4 regions of the Sporosarcina sp. NCCP-2331 genome follow, and region 1 is predicted to be linked to each of the others. Evidence: riboswitches for the same ligand, from Rfam matches in the RefSeq annotation. Region 1 holds a riboswitch; each other region holds the start of a gene.
The links. Region 1 has a riboswitch for thiamine pyrophosphate ahead of NCCP2331_RS11230 (3-oxoacyl-ACP reductase). Riboswitches for the same ligand answer to the same signal wherever they lie in the genome.
Positions count from the first base shown of each region.

Region 2: it holds a riboswitch for thiamine pyrophosphate, as region 1 does, so the genes downstream of both, NCCP2331_RS16270 (ECF transporter S component) here and NCCP2331_RS11230 (3-oxoacyl-ACP reductase) in region 1, are expected to answer to the same signal.
Region 3: it holds a riboswitch for thiamine pyrophosphate, as region 1 does, so the genes downstream of both, NCCP2331_RS02845 (thiamine phosphate synthase) here and NCCP2331_RS11230 (3-oxoacyl-ACP reductase) in region 1, are expected to answer to the same signal.
Region 4: it holds a riboswitch for thiamine pyrophosphate, as region 1 does, so the genes downstream of both, thiM (hydroxyethylthiazole kinase) here and NCCP2331_RS11230 (3-oxoacyl-ACP reductase) in region 1, are expected to answer to the same signal.

Region 1 covers NZ_BRCD01000017.1:69,845-75,583, reverse strand. Annotated here, with positions in the region: gene NCCP2331_RS11240 (acyl-CoA dehydrogenase family protein) at 1-1,213, shown strand, start outside; gene NCCP2331_RS11235 (hypothetical protein) at 1,272-1,556, opposite strand; gene NCCP2331_RS11230 (3-oxoacyl-ACP reductase) at 2,102-2,866, opposite strand; TPP riboswitch at 2,925-3,023, opposite strand; gene NCCP2331_RS11225 (CitMHS family transporter) at 3,083-4,399, opposite strand; gene NCCP2331_RS11220 (response regulator) at 4,588-5,289, opposite strand; gene NCCP2331_RS11215 (ATP-binding protein) at 5,303-5,739, opposite strand, start outside.
Region 2 covers NZ_BRCD01000036.1:4,006-9,744, forward strand. Annotated here, with positions in the region: gene NCCP2331_RS16260 (energy-coupling factor transporter transmembrane component T family protein) at 1-311, opposite strand, end outside; gene NCCP2331_RS16265 (ABC transporter ATP-binding protein) at 289-1,773, opposite strand; gene NCCP2331_RS16270 (ECF transporter S component) at 1,775-2,344, opposite strand; TPP riboswitch at 2,426-2,537, opposite strand; gene NCCP2331_RS16275 (exonuclease domain-containing protein) at 2,701-3,276, shown strand; gene NCCP2331_RS16280 (methyl-accepting chemotaxis protein) at 3,530-5,215, opposite strand; gene NCCP2331_RS16285 (LolA family protein) at 5,572-5,739, opposite strand, start outside.
Region 3 covers NZ_BRCD01000003.1:94,827-100,565, reverse strand. Annotated here, with positions in the region: gene NCCP2331_RS02865 (phosphoribosylaminoimidazolesuccinocarboxamide synthase) at 1-89, opposite strand, end outside; gene NCCP2331_RS02860 (heavy-metal-associated domain-containing protein) at 258-479, shown strand; gene NCCP2331_RS02855 (heavy metal translocating P-type ATPase) at 508-2,409, shown strand; gene NCCP2331_RS02850 (Crp/Fnr family transcriptional regulator) at 2,387-3,085, shown strand; TPP riboswitch at 3,158-3,266, shown strand; gene NCCP2331_RS02845 (thiamine phosphate synthase) at 3,344-3,934, shown strand; gene thiS (sulfur carrier protein ThiS) at 3,952-4,158, shown strand; gene NCCP2331_RS02835 (thiazole synthase) at 4,155-4,928, shown strand; gene NCCP2331_RS02830 (ThiF family adenylyltransferase) at 4,925-5,739, shown strand, end outside.
Region 4 covers NZ_BRCD01000020.1:70,460-76,198, reverse strand. Annotated here, with positions in the region: gene thiW (energy coupling factor transporter S component ThiW) at 253-741, opposite strand; gene thiE (thiamine phosphate synthase) at 749-1,411, opposite strand; gene thiD (bifunctional hydroxymethylpyrimidine kinase/phosphomethylpyrimidine kinase) at 1,412-2,227, opposite strand; gene thiM (hydroxyethylthiazole kinase) at 2,251-3,021, opposite strand; TPP riboswitch at 3,081-3,187, opposite strand; gene NCCP2331_RS12470 (DUF3238 domain-containing protein) at 3,381-4,577, shown strand; gene NCCP2331_RS12465 (sensor histidine kinase) at 4,608-5,739, opposite strand, start outside.

The DNA.
Region 1 (5,739 bases):
TGAAGTGAAAGAGCGCTTCCTGCCGCATGTCTGCGCGACGGGTGATATGCCTTTATTCGAAGGGGCGACGTTTTTGACAGAGCGCCAGGGCGGATCAGATGTCGGCGCAAATATTGTGCGCGCGGTGGAAGAAGACGGCGGATATCGTCTGTACGGAGAAAAATATTTTGCTTCGAATGCGGGGATGGCGGGCGTGGCAATGGTGCTGGCGAGGATGGAAGGTGCCCCGGAAGGATCGAGGGGTCTGACGTTGTTCGCGGTTCCGTGGCGCAATGAAGACGGGGAGCTGAACCATCTTCGTGTACGCCGTCTGAAAGATAAGCTTGGCGTGCGCGCAGTGCCTTCGGGCGAGGTGGAGTTTGAGGGAGCTGTCGCGTACGTCGTGGGAGATCCGGCAAGAGGGCTTGCTTATATGCTCGAAGCACTGAATCTGTCGCGTATTTGCAATGCCGTCGCTTCACTGGGCATCATGCGCAGAGCTTTACTTGAGTCCAATGCATATGCCAGCCGCAGAAACGCATTCGGACGGCGATTGACGGATTATCCGATGGTGCGCGATTCGCTTGGCAGGCTCCGTGCGAAACTGCATGCAGAAACGGTAACGGTATTTGATTTTATTAAGCTGTATGAGAATGTCACGAATGGCAAGGCGAGTGAGCGCGAACAGGTGCTGAACCGGCTTTTCATTGCGCTGATTAAGAAAGAAACGGCTGAGCAGTCGATTCATTTTTCGCATGAAGCGATTGAGATGCATGGAGGCAATGGTTATATCGAAGACTTTGTGACACCGCGTCTGTTGCGGGATGCACAGGTATTGACGGTATGGGAAGGCACGGCGAATATTCTGGCGCTGGAGCTGATTCGTTTAGTTTCGAAATATAACGTGCATGAATTATTTATTGAAGAAATGAAATCCCGTATTACGACGCTTGCCGACAATGAATGGAAGCAGGTGCTGGCGGCAGAGCTCGCTGATCAGCAAGAAGGACTCACGGCATTTGCAGGTTATGATCAGGCACTGCAGACGTTCGAAGCGAAAAATTGGATGAAACGGATGTCTGATCTGTATGAAAGTGTTGTGACGCTGGAGTGGGCGGATAAATACGGCGGGAAGTATGAAAAGCTGGCGGAAATATTTATGGAAAATACATGGAACTTGCGGAAGTCTGGCGGACCGATGAAAACGGTGGAGTATTTTGATGAAATGATGTGAAAAAAGACAGCAGGGCAGTCTGATGCTCTGCTGTCTTTTCCTGTATTCATCACGAGGGTCAGGTCCGATATTTCATCGTACAAATTTCGGACAACGGGATTTCATTAACAGTGGTATCTCCGGCGGGCTGGAAATGAACGGTTCGTGTGCTGCGGTTGAAATCTAAATAATAGCCGGTTCGTTTCGTATCTTTTGAATCAATCAGTGTGAGTATTACAGGCGTGCCCATCAGGAAATCGGTGATGATATGGACCAAATGCCGTTCTTCGTAACATTTCTTTTCTGGCCGGGAAACAGAGGGAGAGTCACAGCCGCTGCAAGGTCTGAATTTTCTGGATGCCATAAAAGTATGCACCTCCTTCATTTCTAGCTTATGTTGATATTTGAAGGAGAGCTGTGCCGTTTTGGCAGGGAAATTGCGTGCTATGAGCATTTGCGGAGGCTTCATGATCACTTGGCAGGGGAATATGATCACGTGCGGGGGCGCTATGAGCGCTTGGCGCATTGCTATGATCACGCGGCCGGATCCATGAGCGTTTGAAGGGTGTCCATGAGCATCGCTGAACTATTCGGGTTAAAATGACGGCAGTTTTATTTACGCATCGTGTGTGCTGAGGAAATTAGATATTTGCCTTGCACGCAGCATAACCAACCGCACCAAAAAAGCCGTTTGCCGCACCAAAACGCTCCTGAAGCGCGCCAAAAACAGTGACTGCCGCACATTTACGCCTTTGCGCCGCTCCAAACCGCCGTCCGAACGCGCCAAACAGGCCGACCACCGCACCATTGCCAAAAAGTCACTCCAAAAATTCCGCCAATGAAAAAGGCTGTCCTGGAAGAGCCAGACGATCATGACTCTTCCGGAACAGCCGGGTAATACTTTTACTTTTAATCCATCACCAATCCTCCATCGACCACAAGGTTCTGTCCTGTGATCGCACGGCTTGCGGGGGAAGCGAAGAATACTACGACGTCCGCCACTTCTTCGGGAGTCACAACGCGGTCGATCGGTGTGCTGGCTTTAATGATGTCGAAAACCGCATCCGGCGTGGCGGCGCTTGCGTCTGTTTTCAATAATAACCCGCCGGATACCATGTTGACCGTGATGCCGTCCGGTCCGAGTTCTTTTGCCATACTTCGTGTCATACCGAGGAGTGCTGCTTTGCTTGTGTTGTAATCGTGATAGGGAACTACCGGGTTTTGTACGAGATTTGTTCCGATGTTGATGATGCGTCCGAATTTCTGCTCATTCATTCCGTCCCTGACCGCCTGAAGCGTATGTAATGTTGCGCCGACAGAGCCTTCGAGCTGCTTCAAGTAATCCTGCCAGTCGATTGTATCGAGCTTTTCACGGTCATCTCCGTTGAATGAAAAGTCGATCAATGCATTGTTGACAACTGTTGTAATCGGCTTTCCGAAATGCGCCTTTGCCTCTTCGGCGAGCGACTGCAGTTCCTCTGGATTCCGTACATCCGCTTTCAGTGCGATCGCGCGGTCTGCACCGATTTCATTGACGACCTTCTGAGCTTTCTCTTCACTTTGGAAATAGTTCACTACAACTTTGGCTCCCGCTGCGCCGAATGCTTTCACGGTGGCCGCGCCCAAACCTCTGCTTGCTCCTGTTACTAATACGACCTGATCTTTTAATTCCAATGAATACAGCTCCCTTTTACATAACTTCATAGAAAAAGACCCCTGGGAGTCAGAGGCCGTTTAGAAAACGCCACTTCCCTCCGCCGGTGTTAACCGAATCAGGTTCAAAGGGTCGGAATAAATTCCTCTCAGCCAATCGGCGCCCCTAGTGATCTTTATATATATGTGTCTAGTAAGTATAGCATAATGGTAATATTCTGTGTTTAGCCGACTCTCTTAAAATGTAATTACACCAAGAGCCATCGTGATGAGGAACAAAACAATGCTGAATCCCCACATAATCAGGAATGAGTAACGAATATGTTTCCCCATCTCAAGACCCGCCAGCCCAAGTGCAAGCCAAAGGGCCGGAGAGAACGGGCTGACGAATGTTCCGATGATGTTTCCGACGATCAGCGCATAAGCAGCGGAAATCGAAGGGACACCAAATCCGGAAACAACTTGTTCCACGATTGGCAATAAAGCGAAATAATAAGCATCGGTACTCAACAATAAATCGAATGGAACGCCGAAGAATCCGATGATGATGTGTAAATAGGGCACGATGAATGCCGGTAGAATTTTTACTAGATCAGTAGCGATGGAATCCAGCATGTTGGCGCCGTTCAAGATACCTAAGAATGATCCGGCAGCCAAGATGATTGCAGCCATCAGCAAGGCATTCGGCGCATGTGCTTTGATCCGCTCCATCTGCTCAGTTACAGACCGGTAGTTCAAAGGCAGTGCAATACTGAAACCTATCATGAAGATAAAGCCGGCGGGAACTTTCCCCCAGACGAGCAGTCCGATGACTGTTACGGCAATAATGACGTTCAGCCACAGCATTTTCGGACGCTGCAGAGAATTAACAGTTTGTAGGGATTCCTCCTCGACATCGTCTTCTGTGAAATCCTCTTCTGCTCCATTGGCGAGGCGTTTCGCGATTCGGCGGTTTTCGCGCATACCTAGGACAAAAGCAACCGCGACTAACAGCAATAGACCGATGACCTGAATTTTAATCAGCGGGCGCCAGAGCTCCGTTACATCGACACCCAGTACAGCTGCCGCACGGCCAAGCGGACCGCCCCATGGCACCATATTGACAATACTTGCGGATGTACCCACGAGCAGCAGAAGTAAATAGGGACTCATTTTCAAACGTTTATAAAGTGGGAGCAATGCCGGAATCGTAATCAAGAACGTTGAGGCGCCTGAACCGTCCAGCTGCGCGATTGCTGCGATCACAACAGTTGCCATTGAAACTGCAATAACATTTCCTCGCGAAATAAAGATCATTGTATTGATTAGCGGATCGAAAACGCCGGCATCCTGCATGATTCCAAAAAACAGAATAGCGAAGATGAACATAATGACGACACTAGTGACCGAGTCGATTCCGCTTCCGAAGAACTCTCCAATTTCTTTAAAGTTATATCCGGCAAAGAAAGCACCGAAGATCGGCACGATGACCAGTCCGACAATCGGTGTGATCCGGCCGCTGATTAGCAAAGCGACAATAATAAAGATGGTTAATAATCCAATAATACTTAACATAGCGTTTCCTCCTTATAAGAACAAGTTTATAAAAGAAGTATGTAAGCGGATACATTAAGCGTATCCAATGATTCCTTCTTAAGTTGTTCATACTGTAACACGGAAGAAAGGGGCTAAAAAGATTATGATTATAAGACCAATAGAGTTTATTCTATGCATTTTGTTCATTCTGCTCACGGCTGGAGCAGTCAGATTTTCAAATAGGTGCGCTCAGGTCTTCCGACGTCGCCGTAATGAAGCTGCGCTTTTGCCTTTTCGGCAGAAACCAGAAATTCCAAATAGCGTCTGGCGGTGGAACGGCTGACCCCGGCTGCCTGTCCGACGTCAATCGCATTCATGCCGTCTGCTGAACTGCTCGTCAGAACATCTTCAATTCGTTCCAAAGTTAACTGATCAATCCCTTTAGGCAAACCATCAGGTGCGGCGGCTGTTGAAGGACTGACATCGATTCCGTATAACAGGCGGTCCAGATCTTCCTGATTGACCTCCTCTTTTGAAGCCAATAAAATTTTGCGTGCCCGGTAGCGTGTAAATGTTTTATGAAATCGGTCAAAGTCGACAGGTTTCAGTAAATAATCGACCACGCCGCCATGCAGAGCTTCTTCCACAGTCGCTGTCTCTTTTGCCGCAGTCACAAATACGATATCAATAGCAGGGAAGTCGCTGCGGAGACGCCGAAATAATTCAAGCCCCGGACTGTCCGGAATATACACATCCAATAAAATCAGATCAGGCAACTGCTCTGTCTGCTGTAAAAAAGTGAGGCTTTCTTCTGCAGTTTTCATTTCCGCGAGTACTTGAAAACCGGTGATCTGTTCAATAAGCTGCCGATTAATTTGCGCCACCCGAAAATCATCCTCAACAATCAGTACTCGAATTGTCTTTATCATATCAAACCATCCTTTATTCAGTAATTTTTGGAATAGTCACGACAAAACAAGTGCCTCCAAGTTCGCTCGGTTCAATAGACAGCTGACCGTTTACTGCATCGACAGCCTGTTTTGTCAGTGCGAGGCCGAAACCTCTGCCAGAGCCAGTTTTTGTTGAAGTTCCTTTTTTGAAAACATCATCCAGCAACGAACTTGCAATACCGGGTCCGGCATCGTCTATTTCGAACAGTATATCCTGTCCAATATCCGTAAAAAAGACAGATATTTCCCGGGAAATTGCTTTTTCATCATATACCGCGTCAAACGCATTATCCAGTAAATTTCCGACAGCAGTCAGCAAGGCCTGCCGGGTGCGGTCGGATAAAGGGGAATGCAAGCGGCTGCCAGGCTGTATCGTTACGTGAATTTGTATTTCGCTTGCCTGGTTTAATTTCCCGACAAGCAAACCGC
Region 2 (5,739 bases), on a different contig from region 1:
ATGCTCTCTTCAGAAATCTTGATTAAATACCACTGCCATAGCACTGTATCTCCTTTACCGAACAGGATCAGTGTCAGTGCGGAAGACAGGAATGAAATCAGCAGCGGAATCGACAGCAGGGCGAGCTTCCTGATGGAATAGCCGCTGAATAGATAGAAAAACACTCCATAAAAAACAGCTTGCCAGACAGCGAACGGGAAATTTTGATTAAAGAGCGTGATTAGTAATAGTGCAAAGAACACGACAAATTTCAGCGCAGGATTCACTTGAAACAGCCATGTTTTGCGCTCAGGCGTGAACCATGCGAGCATTCCGGTCACCTCCCGCAGAATCCGTGTGCACTATGCCGTCAGCTACTGTCCAGACTGATGTAGCAAAGTGTTCAACAATCTCCATATCATGCGTCACCATTAGAATCGTGACACCTTCCGTCCGCAGCTGCTCGAGTTTTTCAAGTATCGCGAACGTATTGCGGGCGTCCTGTCCGAAAGTTGGTTCGTCCAGCAACACAATATCAGTTCCGGGAGTGAGCGCTGTTGCTACACTAAGCCGGCGTTTCTGACCTGTTGAGAGCTGGTAGGGGTGGCGGCCGGCTGAATCCGGCAAGTTAAACAAGTGCATCAGTTCTTTGGCATACGCTTCCGCCTGATCCTTTGGCATGCCGTGTAATGAAACGGTCAATTCCTCTGCAATCGAGTTCGTGACAAATTGCAGCTCGGGATTTTGAAAGACGAGGGACAGGCCTTTTGGAAGATGCCGTTTCTTCTTTTTCTGGATAACAGGCTCGCCGTTTACTTCATAAATACCTTCTGTTCGCAGCAGTTGCATAAGTGACAGCAGCAGAGTACTTTTACCTGTACCGTTTTCACCTGTAATCGTGATCCAGTCCCCTGACTTCACCTCTGCGCATTCTGCCTGGATTTTTGGTGTGTTTCCGCGAAAACCGGTAAAGTCTTTCAACCGAATTTTATTAGAAGAACCGACGGGCTTGCGGTTGTGCATCATCGAGCGGAAACTATTCAGTTCCAGATACTCTTTCCACACGCCCGGATACCAGATGCCATAGCGCTTCAATTCTTTCTGATAATCAGCGAAAATAGCCGCCGGCGGACCTTCTGCGATGATAGCTCCATTGTCGCTAAACAGCACAACGCGGTCTACCCAGTCGGCAATCAAATCAATTTTATGTTCTACAATGATCACCGTTTTATCAGCTGTAGCCTGCTTAATGGAAGACCAGATCTGCTCCGTACCATCGGGGTCCAAAAGGGCAGACGGTTCATCAAGAAACAGGACATCGGGCTCCAGCAGAAGTACAGAAGCCAGCGCCAGACGCTGTTTCATGCCCTGCGACATTTCGTTGATTGGCGAATGTGATGTGTTCAGCTGCAGATCTACACGCTTTAACGCTTCTTCAATCAAAGGTGCCATTTTATCCCGCGGGGCTTGCAAATTCTCCAGCACAAATGCCAGTTCTTCATCTGCATACGTCATGCAGAATTGCGTATCAGGATCTTGGAAGACGAATCCCCAAGATTCAGGCAGTACAATTTGGTCTGCTTTCATTGGCAGCTCAATGGAATTGGGAATGATGCCGCTCAGTACTTGAAGCAGTGTCGATTTTCCACAGCCGCTTGGTCCGAGCAGCAGAACTTTTTCACCCCGCTGCACAGAAAACGAGAAATCTTTGAAAACTAATGAATCCTCACCCGGAAATTTCAGACGCAGATTGGTGACGCCGGCCGGGCATTGTTTCGAATGAACCATCTTCATGTTACCGGTCCAGCATCGAGTATTCTTTTTTATCAACGGGACGGATTAAAGATGTCACACCTGTTTTTTCAAGAGCGCGGACAATCAGTACAGCAAATATGCCGGTGAAGATAAATGCGCTGATCGCACGCAGCCCATATTTCACAATAAGAGCCCAAGTTTCAAGCGCGGCATAACCGTACACCAAATCAAGTGTGAAGCTGGCAGCACAGGAAGCAACACCTGCAAGTCCTGCAACCAGCATGGAAAATCGTTTGTAGCGGGCTGCCGCAAATACTAATTCAGCTGCCAGCCCCTGTACAAACCCGTACATTAATACTTCAATGCCATGGCCTGCAAACGCCGATAAACTTGCACCTGCAATACTTGCAATCAATGCGGTGCCGGGCTTGCGGATGAGCAGGTAGGCGAAGGGACCCACCATGAACCACATTCCATAGATCAGCTGACGGGCAACCGGCATGATTGGTTTGACTACAGTGTATAGGTCATCCCAGAATTTCATGAGGATGCCGAAGACCACGCCGATCATGATGGTGATCAGCAAATCTGTAAACTTTAATTTCTTCAATAAATTCCACTCCTTTTATTTTTGCCTAAACAAAAAGCCGTCTGAAAGAGCAGACAGCCGAGGAGGGAAATTCATCCCGATTATTCCATCGAACACGCTCTCTACGCTGGCATTACCCAGATCAGATTCACGGTCAGCAGCGGTTTCATCTGCTATCTCAGCCTGATTCACTCAAGCACCCGTACGGACAATTATGTTAGCAATGCTAGTATACAGCAGACAGATTTGTCTGGCAACCTGTCAATGATCAGAGCAAGATGTTACTGCAGAACATGGGTGCGCTGGTATAATAGAAGAAAAGACGGCGCTGGAAGAGTTAGTTACTAGTGATTAATTGACAGTGAAGGAGTTTTCCAATGAATAAACAGATAGCCTTTATAGATGTGGAAACGACGGGTATGAGTGCGGAAGGCAGTGAAGTGATTGAACTCGGAGTCATGCTCGGTGAATTTGAAAACAACAGGATTGTCCGTGTGACAGACGAGTATTGCGAGTTTCAGGAGCCGTTTTATTCGATACCTTCGACAATTACGAGAATTACAGGGATCCATGATCAGATGGTGAGAGGGAAGTCGCTTGATATGAATAAAATCATATCAATTTTAAGCCAGGCAGATGGGATCGTGGCGCATAATGCTGCATTTGACAGGGGGTTCGTCAGCCGGCTGCTGCCCGAAACGCTTGATATGGACTGGTATTGTTCCGTCCGGCAGATCAGATGGAAAGATTATGGTTTTGAAAACGGCAAACTGCAGCAGCTGCTGAACGCACATCGGATTGACGTGAAGCAGGCGCACAGAGCGCTGGATGATGCGAAAAACCTTGCAGTGTTGTTGAATCATTCACATTCGAAACTGGCGGAAGACGCGACGTTCATTTCATATTTAATGGAGAAGAATCCGCTGAAAAAGCCGGCTGGACTACGCAGATAACTAATGAGAGCCGCCCGTAAAGTCATTTTTAATTGGCTTTGCGGGCGGCTCTCTTTGCGTTACGGACACTTAGATTACTCTATGATCATCCGTTGTGTTTTAAAGGAGGGGCTGGGTAATAGTACCTTAAAGGGAAAAGAATGCTGTCAGTGTAAATGCGTAGGATGTGAGTGTTGGAATGAATCTTGAAAGGCAATTAGAAAAGCGCCTGTTCTGAAGGTTACAGAACAGGCGCTTTTAAGATTTGAAATAATTACAGTTTAAACTGTCGGACAAGATTATTCAGTTCTTCTGCCAACGCTGCCAAGTCACCCGAACTTTTTGCGACTTCTTCCATCGCGCTGCTTGCCTGCTCGGAAGAAGCGGATGTCTCTTGTACTCCAGCTGCGGATTCTTCTGTGATGGCAGCAATTTCTTCGATAGAACTGCTCATTTCTTCACTGTTCGTCGAAATAGCCTGCAGATCTTGTGCCATACCGCGGATTCGTTCAGTCATTGCTGTTACGGCCTCATTGATTTTCTGGAAGGTTTCTCCTGTTCGCTCGATTTGGCCCGTTCCTTCCTCGACTTCTTTATAACCCATTTGAAGCGAATCTGTCACCATACTGGACTCGCTTTGAATCCGACGGACGATATCGGTAATGGTCGTTACGGAAGCGGAAGACTGCTCAGCGAGTTTCCGGACTTCATCAGCCACGACTGCAAATCCCTTGCCGTGCTCGCCGGCTCGCGCAGCTTCAATTGCTGCATTCAAGGCGAGCAGATTGGTCTGTGCCGCAATGTCTTGGATGACGGAGACGAGTTCCGAAATCTGTTGGGTATGCTGATCCAGCCCCTCTACTTTCAGGACAGCTTCATGCACCATCTTATCGATCAATCCCATCTGTTTGGAAGAGGAATTCATCAATTCGCTGCCTTCAACCGTCATTCCCAAAATTTCATCAGAAGACTGCTGAATGAAACGTCCGCTTTCATTGGCACCAGCGACTTTCAGCACAAAAGATTCCATATTGCTTGACAGGCTGGACGCATTGTCTGCCTGCGACTCAGTACCGTGTGCCAAATCTTCCATCGTCGTGGCAATTTGCTCCGTGCCGGCTTTCACTTCATTAGCTGACTGGGTCAGCTCCTCGCTCTGTGTAGAAACAGTGGAGGATACATGCCCGATTTCGTCGAGCAGATGATGAGTGCTTCTGTTCATCTCATTCGTAGAGGCAATTAGCTGTCCAATTTCATCCCGAAGATGAGTCTCAAGCGGTTCGCCGGTCAAATCGCCGTCTGCCAGCCGCTTCATGCGGTCGTTGACGATTCCAAGCGGCCGGGTAATTGAATTCGATGTGACGAGCGCGGCGGCAATGCTCAGCAGTATCACCAGTATAATCACACTGGTTACTACAATGGCAGTTGTTTTACCGCCTGCCAGCATCTCTTTTTCCAGTTCAATGATGAATTGCTCCCGGTTACTGGCAGTCTCTTCATAGGCGCCCATCAAGGAGAGGGCTTCCTCATTTAATGCGAGCAGATTGACGCGGGCTTCCTCCTCATTGCCTCTCTTATACTCTGTAAATACATCATCCGTGATCGCTTCCCGCCATTTGACTGTGCGGTCCATCAGATCCATCGTCTCCTGGCTGGTACCGAGTTCACGAATGGCTTCTTGATCAGCTGCACTGTCCGCAGTATATTCATCAAATAAATCCTGATAGTGCTGCTCTCCTGTCAGGATGAAGCCTCTTGATGTAGCTATGCGGTTCGCCATATCTAGAGACAGCTGCTCATCTGCAATCAGCAGCGGCAGCTCCTTCTCCAAAATATTTTGTGTTAACTTATTGTTTTGCTGCAGGGTATATATCATATATGACCCGACCAGCACGATTAATAGAACGACCACCGAAAAACCAAACAGCAACTTCCCCCGAATACTTTTGAAAGTACCCATTTTTCCACTCTCCTGACTGACAATTAATGATCATCGGATTTTCATGAGTTATATGTAATAAGAATGAGTGTTCAGTGAAAATATGAAACTACCGATGAAAGTAGGTGCTTATAGTATAGCGCTTTTTCATAGTATTTACTATGAGCTAGTGAAAAAGACTTAAAAAGTTCTTTTTTATCAGCTATGAGGGAAGTATTGGAATACTCAAAAAATGCCCCTGCATCTATGTGCAGGGGCATGGATTACTTGAGTTTATTTTTTACTCTGCTTCAAATACAGCAAGGTGACGCTGATTGAATAGATCAGCAAAAACATGATGACTGTCAAATACCAATTCAACAAGAATTCCTCCTCATCTATTCTTCTGTCAACTTCATCGATTCTAAATAGGTTAGTGCCTCGTCAAAATCAATTTCGGGGTTTTCCAATATGATATTATACTGCAATCCCTCCTCTTCCCATTCCATGAACCGGAATCCGCTGCTGTCCATTTTCGTTCCCTGCTGCCCGCGGATGGTCAATTC
Region 3 (5,739 bases), on a different contig from region 1:
CCTGTTACATCATCCTTAAATTTCAACAGCACATGGCCGTCTTCTAATTGATAGACGTCTTTTGTCTTACCAGAATATGTTAGCTTCATACGAACGTTTCTCCCCATTTCATGAATAATGTTCTTCTTTTTAAGTATAATGCATTTTGCTCCGAAGAAAAAGGGGAAAATTGCAGATAACTTGACGAGGGTCAAGGTCCATCATGTTGATCTCTCCTATACTTAAGATACTAAATACAAACGAAAAGGATGAGAACAATGAAAAAAGCAGTTTTCCTCATGGAGCCGTTCAGCTGTCCGTCATGTGTCAAGAAAATTGAAGGTGCCCTGTCCCGTGCCAAGGGAGTCCAGCAAGTGAAGGTTTTATTCCACTCAAACAAAGTACGCGTCCAATTCGATGGAGCCATCATCTCCGCCAATGAATTGCAAGAGCTCGTTGAAAAGCTCGGTTACCCGGTGCTCAACCAGAAAGTCGCTTGACTGGCTTACTTGAAAAGGAGGAATTTATATGCATGCCAAACAAACGATGCGCATCACTGCCGCTTCCGCCATGCTCTTAGCGTTCGCAGTCATCCTTCACTTCACAGGATGGCGTGATGCCCGTCAAATCATATTGATTATGTCCACCATTTTAGCAGGAATGCCCATCGCCATCAAAGCTTTCAAAGCAATTCGGATGAAAGCCTTCAGCATTGAACTGCTCGTTACCATCGCTGTCATCGGTGCATTATTCATTGGAGAATATGTAGAATCCGCAGCCGTAACCTTTCTGTTCTTATTCGGTGCGATGCTCGAAATCCGAACAATGGAAAAAACGCGTTCATCCTTGAAAGCTCTTACCGATTTGGCACCGCTTGAAGCACATGTTGTCCGTGACGGAAAAACCTTTATTGTTCCAGTGGACGACATTGAAATCGGTGACCGGGTTGTCATCCGTTCAGGAGAAAAAGTTTCGGTCGACGGTCCGATTATTTCAGGAAACGCAACATTGAATGAAGCGGCCATCACAGGTGAATCAGTGCCTGCGAGCAAAATGCCGGATGATCAAGTGTTCAGCGGGACCATCGTCGAACAAGGATATATAGAAGTGATCGCTGCACGAGTTGGCGATGACACGACTTTTGCCCGTATTATTGAACTCGTGGAAGAAGCGCAGGAATCCAAGTCAAAAACCGAAAAGTTTCTCGAACGCTTCGCTAATATCTACACACCGTCCATCGTGGTTTTATCCGTACTCGTCTATCTGTTCACTCGCAATATGGAAATGACTTTAACTTTCCTCGTCATCGCCTGTCCCGGCGCGCTTGTCATTTCTGCCCCCGTTTCAATTGTCGCGGGGATCGGCAACGGAGCCCGCAACGGAGTATTGGTCAAAGGCGGCGAAGTGATGGAACAGCTGGCGAAAATCGATACAGTTGTCTTCGATAAAACCGGCACATTGACAAAGGGACGTCCCGAAGTAACCGATGTGTGCGGATGGGGTATAGAGAATAAGGAGTTATTGCGTCTGACGGCCGAAGCGGAAATGATTTCCGAACACCATTTAGGTCAGACGATCGTTAAGGAAGCAAAGAAACGTGCCATTCGTTTGGTAAATCAACCAGAGGATGCAGAAGTGGTCAGGGGCAACGGAATATTGTCTACAATAGAAGGAAAGCGTTTGGCTGCCGGCAATCGCAAATTAATGGAAGCACAAGGCATATCCATTCCTTTTGACGTGGAAGAATATGCACTTAAACGCGAAAAAGCAGGAAATACGGCGATCTTTGTTAGTATTTCCCGGGAAATAGCAGGAATTATCTCGATTGCTGATCAAATACGTCCAGAAGCTGCCGAAGCGCTGGCTAAGTTGCGGAAAAATGGAATCAGCCAAATGATCATGCTGACAGGCGACAACCGACACACAGCACAGCTAGTCGGCGAGCAACTTGGCCTTGACGCTGTATATGCCGAACTATTACCCGAAGATAAGGTAGCAGCGGTCCAGCGTTTGAAAGAACAGGGTCACCATGTCGCAATGGCAGGCGACGGAATCAATGATGCCCCCGCTATCGCTACAGCGGACATCGGACTCGCCATGGGGGAAGGCGGCACAGATATTTCGATGGAGACGGCAGATATCGTCTTGATGGCAGACCGGCTCGATCAGTTCTCCCATGCTTATGCTTTAGCGAAAACCACTGTACGGAACATGAAGCAGAATACCTTCTTTGCGGTCGGCACCGTATTCCTCCTGTTGCTCGGTGTACTGCTCGGCAAGGTGTTCCTCTCTTCCGGCATGCTCGTCCATGAAGTGAGTGTACTTCTCGTCATCTTGAACGCGATCCGGTTAATACGCTATACTAGCGACAAACCAATGAAACAGAATAAAAGTGAGGTGATACCGAATGAACCAAGAATCACATTGTGAACTGGGCGCGAAAGAACATCATCATTCCTGCGTTGCGCTCGTCCCTCTCTTCAATCATTTGGATGAGCAACAGATGGACCAAATTGTCGAACTTGCCCACAGCGTGAACTACCCGCGCGGAGAAACGATTTACCATAGCGGCGACCGGTCTGAAGGCTTGTATATTTTGCATAAAGGGCGAATTAAGGTCTACCGTCTGTCAGAAAACGGCAAGGAACAGCTTGTCCGCATTCTAGAACCCGGGGATTTCACAGGGGAACTGTCTTTGTTCGATGCGAAACCGCATGACGCCTATGCGGAGACATTGGAAGGCGTTGAATTATGCATTATCCAGCGGGATGAAATGCAGCAGCTCCTGCAGACACACCCCGCTATTTCATTAAAGATGCTGACGGAATTCTCTTCCCGCCTCGCAGATACAGAACAGCGGGCCGCCCGAATCGCCATGGAATCAGCTGAAACCCGCCTTGCATTGTATTTAGCGGATCTGTCTGAAGAACAGCAGCAATTGACCGTCGAACTGCCGATGAGCCGAAAAGATCTTGCATCCCATCTTGGTACGACTCCTGAAACGATCAGCCGGAAATTAAGTGCATTCGAAGAACAAGGATGGATTCACCAGGCCAGTTCCAAAACCCTGGAAATCATCGACCTAGACTCTTTATTACTCGTTTAGCAGTCGGAAAATCGGCATACCTCTTTTCTTTCAATCTGGTAAGTGCTATGCTGTTAGTGAAAATCATAATCTTTTGACCATTAGGGGAATCCTTTACAAGGACTGAGAAAAGAGTGCGGCTCTGAAACCCTTATCACCTGAACAGGTTTGTACCTGCGGAGGGAAGTGGCAAGTGTTTTGGCGTATTCTCATGCATGCTGACACATCCAACCACTTTCCGATTCGGGAAGTGGTTTTTTCATTTGGAGGCGAACGGCAATGAAATTAATCGGGATTACGGATGATCGTCATTCTGTTGACGAATTGCTGCTCAAGCTGCGGCAGACAGAACCTTATATCAATGCATTCATTCTGCGGGAGAAGTCTAAGTCGGATGAACAGCTGGAAAAACTGATTTTCCGCCTCACCGCCAGCGGATTCCCGCCGGATAAATTAATTATGCATGCGCGTCCCAGCCTCGCGGAATCGCTGTCCATCTCCTGCCAGCTGACGGGTTTCGGCATGTCAGCGAATGATGTGCGGGCCGCTTTCCCTTCATTGAAATTCGGGTGTTCCGTCCATTCATTGGAGGAGGCGTGCAAAGCGCAGGCAGCAGGAGCGAATTGGCTGCTGTACGGTCATATTTATCCGACAGCTTCGAAAAAAGGACTGACTCCGCGGGGTACGGATGAGCTTTTTGAAATAGCTGCATCATGTTCTGTCCCCGTTTATGCAATCGGTGGAATTCAGCCGGTACATCTGCCATTTCTTAGAGAACATGGGGTCTGCGGCGCGGCAATCCTGTCTCCTCTCAGCAATCCGGATGCGGTGGACACAGTGAAAATGTATGTACATGCAAGGGATTTATAGAAAGGGAGAGATCATCATTGGATAAAACGATTGATTTAAACGGCAAGTCGTATTCGGTGGTTCCTGAAGTAGAAACGGTGCAGCAGTTATTAGAATATTTGAAGCTTAGCGACCGAATTTTAATCGTCGAGAAGAACAAAGAGATTTTGCAGAAGGATCATTATGGCGCACCAATCATGGACAGAGACCAAATTGAAATTATACATTTTGTAGGAGGCGGATGAGTATGTTACAAATCGCAGATAAGAAGTTTTCTTCACGTTTATTATTGGGAACAGGTAAATACCCTTCATTTGAGACACAGAAACAGGCAGTCGCGGTGTCGGAAGCTGATATTCTGACGTTCGCCGTGCGCCGGATGAATATTTTTGAAGCGTCACAGCCGAATTTCCTGGAGCAATTGGATTTGGACCGTTATACCCTGCTGCCGAATACAGCGGGGGCAAGCACAGCGGAAGAAGCAGTGCATATCGCAAAGCTCGCAAAAGCATCGGGGCTGTGCGATATGGTGAAAGTGGAAATCATCGGCTGCAGCCGCTCTCTGCTGCCGGATCCTGTCGAAACACTGCGTGCGTCGGAAATGCTGCTTGAAGAAGGATTCATTGTTCTTCCGTATACGTCTGACGATGTGGTGCTGGCAAGAAAGCTTTGCGAGCTCGGTGTACATGCCATCATGCCGGGCGCCGCGCCAATTGGCTCAGGTCATGGAATCCTGAATCCGTTGAATCTTTCTCTGATTATTGAACAGTCTAATGTGCCGGTCATTGTCGATGCGGGAATCGGTTCTCCTAAAGATGCAGCTTACGCGATGGAGCTTGGAGCGGACGGTGTGTTATTGAATACGGCCGTTTCCGAAGCGGCGGATCCTGTGAAGATGGCGCTGGCAATGAAATTGGCGATTGAAGCGGGACGTCTCGGCTACAGAGCGGGACGCATGCCGGTCAGGGATTACGGAGTCGCCAGCAGTCCGATGGAAGGGCTTGTGCCGAATTGAGCGGAAAATATTCACGGCAGGAGCTGTTCGCACCGATCGGCAAAGAAGGACAGGAACGGATCCGGGCAGCGAAAGTATTCATCCTAGGTGCAGGGGCGCTTGGTTCTTCGGGGGCCGAGATGCTCGTGCGCGCAGGGGTCGGTGAAGTAACGATTGTCGATCGCGACATTTTGGAGTGGACCAATCTGCACCGCCAGCAACTATACTCCGAAGAAGATGTGATTGCCCAATTGCCGAAAGCAGCGGCAGCGGAAAGACGGTTGCGCGCGATCAACAGCGACGTCAAAATTACCGGGATCGTAGCGGATGTCACGCCTCAGAATGTACTGGAATTATTCGAAGGACATGATTATGTGCTCGACGGAACCGACAATATCGAAACGCGCCTCCTCGCAAATGATGCCTGTCTGAAGCTGGGACTCCCCTTCTTCATGGGAGCCTGCGTCGGCAGTTACGGCCTGACATTTCCAATTGGTATTGCAGAAGATCAGCCCTGCCTGCACTGCCTGCTTGAAGCATTGCCTACGCAGTCGCTCACCTGTGATACCGTCGGCGTCGTCAGCCCGATTGTCGTGACGACAGCTGCACGGCAAGCGGCTGAATTGCTGAAATACGTGACGGGTGCTGAAATGAATCCCCGTCTGGAGTCAACCGATCTATGGACAGGAGAACGGTCGGCAATGAACGTCCGTAACTTGAAAAAATCTAAATGCCCCAGCTGTTCCCGGAAGCCTTCCTATCCGTTTTTATCCGCGACAGATATGGTGCATACAGCTGTGCTCTGCGGACGCAATACTGTGCAGCTGACCTG
Region 4 (5,739 bases), on a different contig from region 1:
AAAAACAGCGGTTCAGAGAGTTATGCTACATAACTTTCTGAACCGCTTTTTAAAATGAAATGGTATTTACTATAGTTGCTCATAGCATGTCAATGAATGATCATAGACGTTTTCCAGCCGATCAAACGAGGCTGACGGGCGCTCCTAGTCACTAGCCGTCCGATCATAGCAACTCAATGCACGATCATAAACCTGCTATGGACGCTCATAGCCTCGCAGAGTTTTCATCAATTCCCCATATCTCGCTAAAATTCAGTGTAAATCCTGAAATAACTTCAGCTTCAGCAGTCTTGGTACCAGTAAAAGGCCGATAACGGAACCGCTTACTGTCGACACGAGAAACGGAGGCAAGAAGAAGAAAGCTGTAACAGTCGTACCCATCAGAATCTTTGCATAAGGTACGGCAAACACAGGTGCGATAAAGCCTGTGCCGATTATTTCACCTATGCCGGCTGTCCAATTCCGTTTGTACCTCTGATAAAACAGCCCGGCTAACAGTGCACCGATCATTCCGCCGGGAAGCGCCAGCAAAGAACCGGTTCCTGTCAGGATTCGCACCAATCCAGTCACAAAGGCCACTAGCACCGCTGCGCCCGGCCCCATGACGATTGCCACGATTACGTTGACGGCATGCTGAATAGGATAGGCTCTCGCTATTCCCGCCGGAAATGAAACAAAGGCAGAGCCGGCAACAGCAATTGCCGCAAACATCGTCATAAAAACCATTTTTCTTGTATTCATCGCAACCTCATTTATTTAGAATTAATGTAATTTCTTTAGAAAAAGACTTTGCTGCTTCCTGAGGGTTTTCAGCGGAAGCGATGGCTGAGATGACCGCCACGCCGTCTGCGCCGGCATGCAAGGCGGGGATGAGGTTAGCCAAGGAAATGCCGCCGATTCCTACAATCGGCATGTCAGGAAAAGCACTGCGCATTTCTCCAATCAATTCGGGGCCTACAACAACGGAAGCATCTAATTTCGTCGCAGTCGGATAAACCGGGCCGATTCCAACATAGTCAGCTCCGATTGCTTCAGCAAGCTTCATTTCATCCAGATTGTGGGCAGAGACGCCGAGCCATTTATCAGGACCGATGCGCTTGCGCACAAGAGCCGCCTGTTCATCGTCCTGCCCTACATGGACACCGTCAACATTAAGGGCTAACGCAAGATTGACGTCATCATTGATAATGAAAGGAACGCGGTAAAGCCGGCACAATGCCTGACACTTTTTTGCAAATCCAAGCAGCGCATCTCCCTGCAACGCATTTTCTCCCTTTTCACGCAGCTGGAAGCAAGTAATCCCGCCGCGGAGGGCAGCCTCTAAAACAGCCAGTGGCTCCTGATTGTGTACATTCGGGGTACCCATAATAAAATACAGACCCATCGCTGTCCGCACGTCTGCCCTGCGCATTTAGTGCATCCCCTTTTTCAGCTGACCGTAAGCCCAGTGATTTGTCGGTCCATGACCAGAACCCAGGCGTAAGCCGTGTTCAATAGCAGCCTGGATAAATTGTTTTGCTTCTGCAACTGCATCAGTCATAGAATAGCCCTTTGCGATAAATCCGGCTAAGGCTGCCGCAAATGTACAGCCGGTCCCGTGGGTGTCTTTCGTCTGTACCCAAGGAGTCGTCATTGTAAAAGATTGTCCTTCACAATCAAGGTAGTAATCCTTTGCTTCGAGTACGTCGCAGCGATGACCGCCTTTTAAAATGACCGCATGTGCCCCCATACTAATGATTTTCTGTGCAGCATGCTGAATGTCTTCATCGCTGACAATTTTCATTTTCGTGAATACTTCTGCTTCTGGAATATTGGGTGTGATGATTGCAGCCATCGGTATTAGATGATCTTTCATTGCTTGGATTGCTTCTTGCTGCAATAACGAATGACCGCCTTTTGCGATCATAACAGGATCGATTATAAGAGGGAAAGGTGGATATTCCTTCAATACAGCAGCAACAGCAATGATAATTTCAGCTGAAAACAGCATCCCTGTTTTACATGCTTTTACATCAAAATCATCCAAGACAGCACGTATCTGGGCTGTGACGCCGTCCGTCGGCACAGGATAGACACCGTGAACGCCATGAGTGTTTTGTGCAGTTACAGCCGTCAGAACAGAAGTGCCGAACACACCAAGTTCTTGAAATGTTTTCAAATCTGCCTGGATACCGGCGCCGCCTCCGCTGTCTGATCCCGCAATAGTCAATGCTACATTTACCGTCAATGAAAAAACCCCCTTACTCCTAGTTACACTAAAAACGTGTTATGGTCCCGATCCAGTGTATGTAATGTGTTTAAGAAATTTACTGCGAAATCGCCGGGTCCTGCTGAAATACCGGCTGAAACTTCGCCTGCCCGTTTATAAAATGAAAGCGCATCAGCAGCTGCTTCCAGCGGCGATTCGCTTCCTACTGCCAGGAAAGCACCAACTACTGAGCTTAGCAGACAGCCTGTTCCAGTGATCTCAGTCATAGAAGGATGTCCGCCTTCAATAAACAATGAACGATGACCGTCCGTAACGATATCTGTTTGACCTGACACAGCAACTAAACAACTGTGGCCGATGGCAACCTTTTTCGCGATTGCTTCTATATCTGCGCTGCCTTCTCCCGCATCTACGCCTTTCGCTTTCCATGGGACATCGGCTATGGCTGCGAGTTCGCCGGCATTGCAGCGGATGAGGGTGACATCAACTGCAGCCAGCACTTTGAGAACGCTTGCTTTTCGAAACGCTGTAGCTCCAGCACCGACAGGATCAAGCACGACAGGATTTCCGGCTGTTCTTGCACTGTTGCCGGCGAGGATCATGGCATCGACAGTTTGCTGCTTCAGCGTGCCGATATTCAAAATACTGCAGGAAGCAATTTTTGCGATATCTTCAGCTTCTTCTATTGCATCCGCCATTACAGGCGATGCACCGATTGCGAGCAGTCCATTTGCTTGAAAGTTTGCCACTACAAAGTTCGTGATGCAATGAACGAGCGGCTGTTCTTTTCTAAGATGTTGAATTAGCTTCATGTTTCCCTTCCTCTCAATAAAGGTATATATACAAAAAACCCATACAAAGATGGGCAGGGTATGAAAACTACCCACTTCCCTCCGCTAGCAAGTACTAGAACAGGTTCCAAGGGTTTGCCAGACAGCATCTCAGCTCGTAAAAATTAAAGCACCCCTAGTGGTGAATATGATTCAGATACATTAATTGTATCATAAAATTTTATAAAGGATAAAACCAGACAGGAATGTGAAGGATAAATAATATAAAATGATCGGTTGAGCACAAGAAAAACGGCATGGCAACTAAGTCGGAAGATGTATAATTGTCTGAAGTGAAACAGAAGATTTATGCATAATAGATAAAAAGGAGCAGATGATAAATGAAACCTTTATTTGAAATTCAAAGTATGACCCATTCGTTAGATGAACTGACCTTTTCTTGGAGTGATGCAGGAGGATATTACCGTGTCTATAAAAACGAGCAGCAAGTATATGAAGGAACAGCTGCGGAATTTACAGACGGAGAATTAGATCCGAGACATCCGTTTCAATACACAGTTGAGCGTGTAGAGGATAATCAGGTCAGGGACGTCATTGTGATGCAGACCTCCGCGCTGACGCCGACTATGGAAGGCGAGCATCCTTTGCAGCGGATCGTCATCACGACTATTGCCGCCGCTTCACAAATCGCACTGTCCTGGGAATGGATCAAAGGAGTGAAGAAGTTCGATATTTACCGAAATGGCAAGTATTTGCAGACGGTAGAAGACAATCGCTTCATTGACCGGGAATGCTCTTTATCTGAGTCCGTTACCTACAGCATTTCAGGTACACGCCCGTTGATTGACAGTAATCATCGAATGAATGTCAGCAAGTCGATTGCGGCGAAAGTATTTGACGCTGTTACACCGAATAATCCGGAGAGCGAACCGACGAAGGAAGTCTATACGTTTACTGTACACGTGAAACGCCGCGATCAATTACTGCAGCCGGTCGCAAAGCGGAAAAAGGTAAAGCAGTTGGACCAATGGAAATTCCGTTATACCACATTTCTGAAGGAAGATATCCTGAAAAATCCGAATCTGCTTTCGCCGTTGCCTTATTTTACTGGAGATGACCGTGATTTCGACCCGGAAGGAAAGAGTTTTCGGACGCGGGTGAACATGGAAGGGCAGTTTGACGGCAAAGAAAGCCCGCTTCAATTCACGAAATCAGTCGGTCCGTCGATTGGGCTGAACTATTTAAAGCGGTATAAACGCCACGGTCATGCATCAGTGGACGGAATTGTAATTAAGCGTCTTGAAGGTGAGCCGAAAGAAATCAATTTTGAGATTAACCATGATGTAGGAAATCCGCTCACTGCTTCACCGCCGATTCACTATGAGGTGAAAGGCCATCTGGACTGCGATGGAAATATTGACTTGGTGGGCTATCATAACAATGCGCCTCATCATGAAATCTATCTGTCGCTTGACGATGCGGACTGGCAGACGATTCATCGCTCAGAAAGTGATGGGCTGGCATATTTATCCGGCGTGCCAGGGGATAATTATTGGCGTTTTATGACATGTAATTAAACAGGAAAAAGCCGCTTATTGAGCGGCTTTTCATTTTGGCAGACGGATGGAAAATTTCGTTCCCTGACCTTTTTCGCTATGCACTTCAATGGTGCCTCCATGGAGAATAACTAGCTGTTTAACAATTGACAGACCAAGCCCGAATTCACCATACGGAGTGGAAGTCCTGGACATGATCGCCTTATAGAAGCGGTCCCATATCTGTTCAATTTCTTCCGGGTCCATGCCGATTCCTGTGTCTTCAATTTCTAAAATAGTTTCAGAGGCCGTTTCATCGCCTCTCAATGTAATGGTGCCATTTTCACAAAACTGAATACTGTTTTTCGTGATATTTATGAGGATTTGCATCAAGCGGTCATAATCCGCCTTGACTGACAGTCGATCAGACGCATCGACAATCAGCTTGTTTTGACGTTCCTCAGCTGCGGATTCGAGTTGGTCGGCTGTCATTTCAAACAGTTCCTTTACAGGTAAAGCCTGTTTATTCAGCTGGATTTGATTGGCCCGAATTTTTTCGTAATCAAGATTCTCATTGACCAGACGAATGAGCCGTTTGGATTCCTCCTGAGCCAATCGAAGCGCTTTATCCTGCTCCTCAGCAGAAATCATATGCTCCCGCAGGCCTTCGATTATTCCGCGGATTGTCGTAAGCGGCGTGCGCAGTTCATGGGAGACATCCGCCATGAATTGCCGTCTGCGATTCTCTAGAGAGTCGATTTCTGTCATCGAAGTTTCCAGTTTTTCAGCCATTTCATTGAAGTCTTTAGATAGTTCGCCGATTTCGTCAAACTCTGATGAAGGCACCCGGACTGTATAGTCGCCGCCAGAAACAGCTGCAGCCGCTTTTCTCAGCCGCTGAATTCTGCGGACATGAAGAATAGACAGCAGTCCGCTAAGCAGCAGAGCCAGAAGAACGCCTGCCCCAGTCGTATAGAGGACGTAATGATTCATCTTCGAAATAATTGCGCTCGATCCGGTGATAGGGGACGTCAGCAGGATGCCGCCAATAAACTGCTGTCTTTCAAAGTATGGCAGCAGCACGAATGTAACTGCCTCATCAAAGCGTTTGAGCTCCTGTCTGACTGTCACTGACTGACCATTTTGCAATGCATTCCATTCTTCCTGATTCAGTTCGATTAACGCAGTCTTCAGCCCGGTGGAA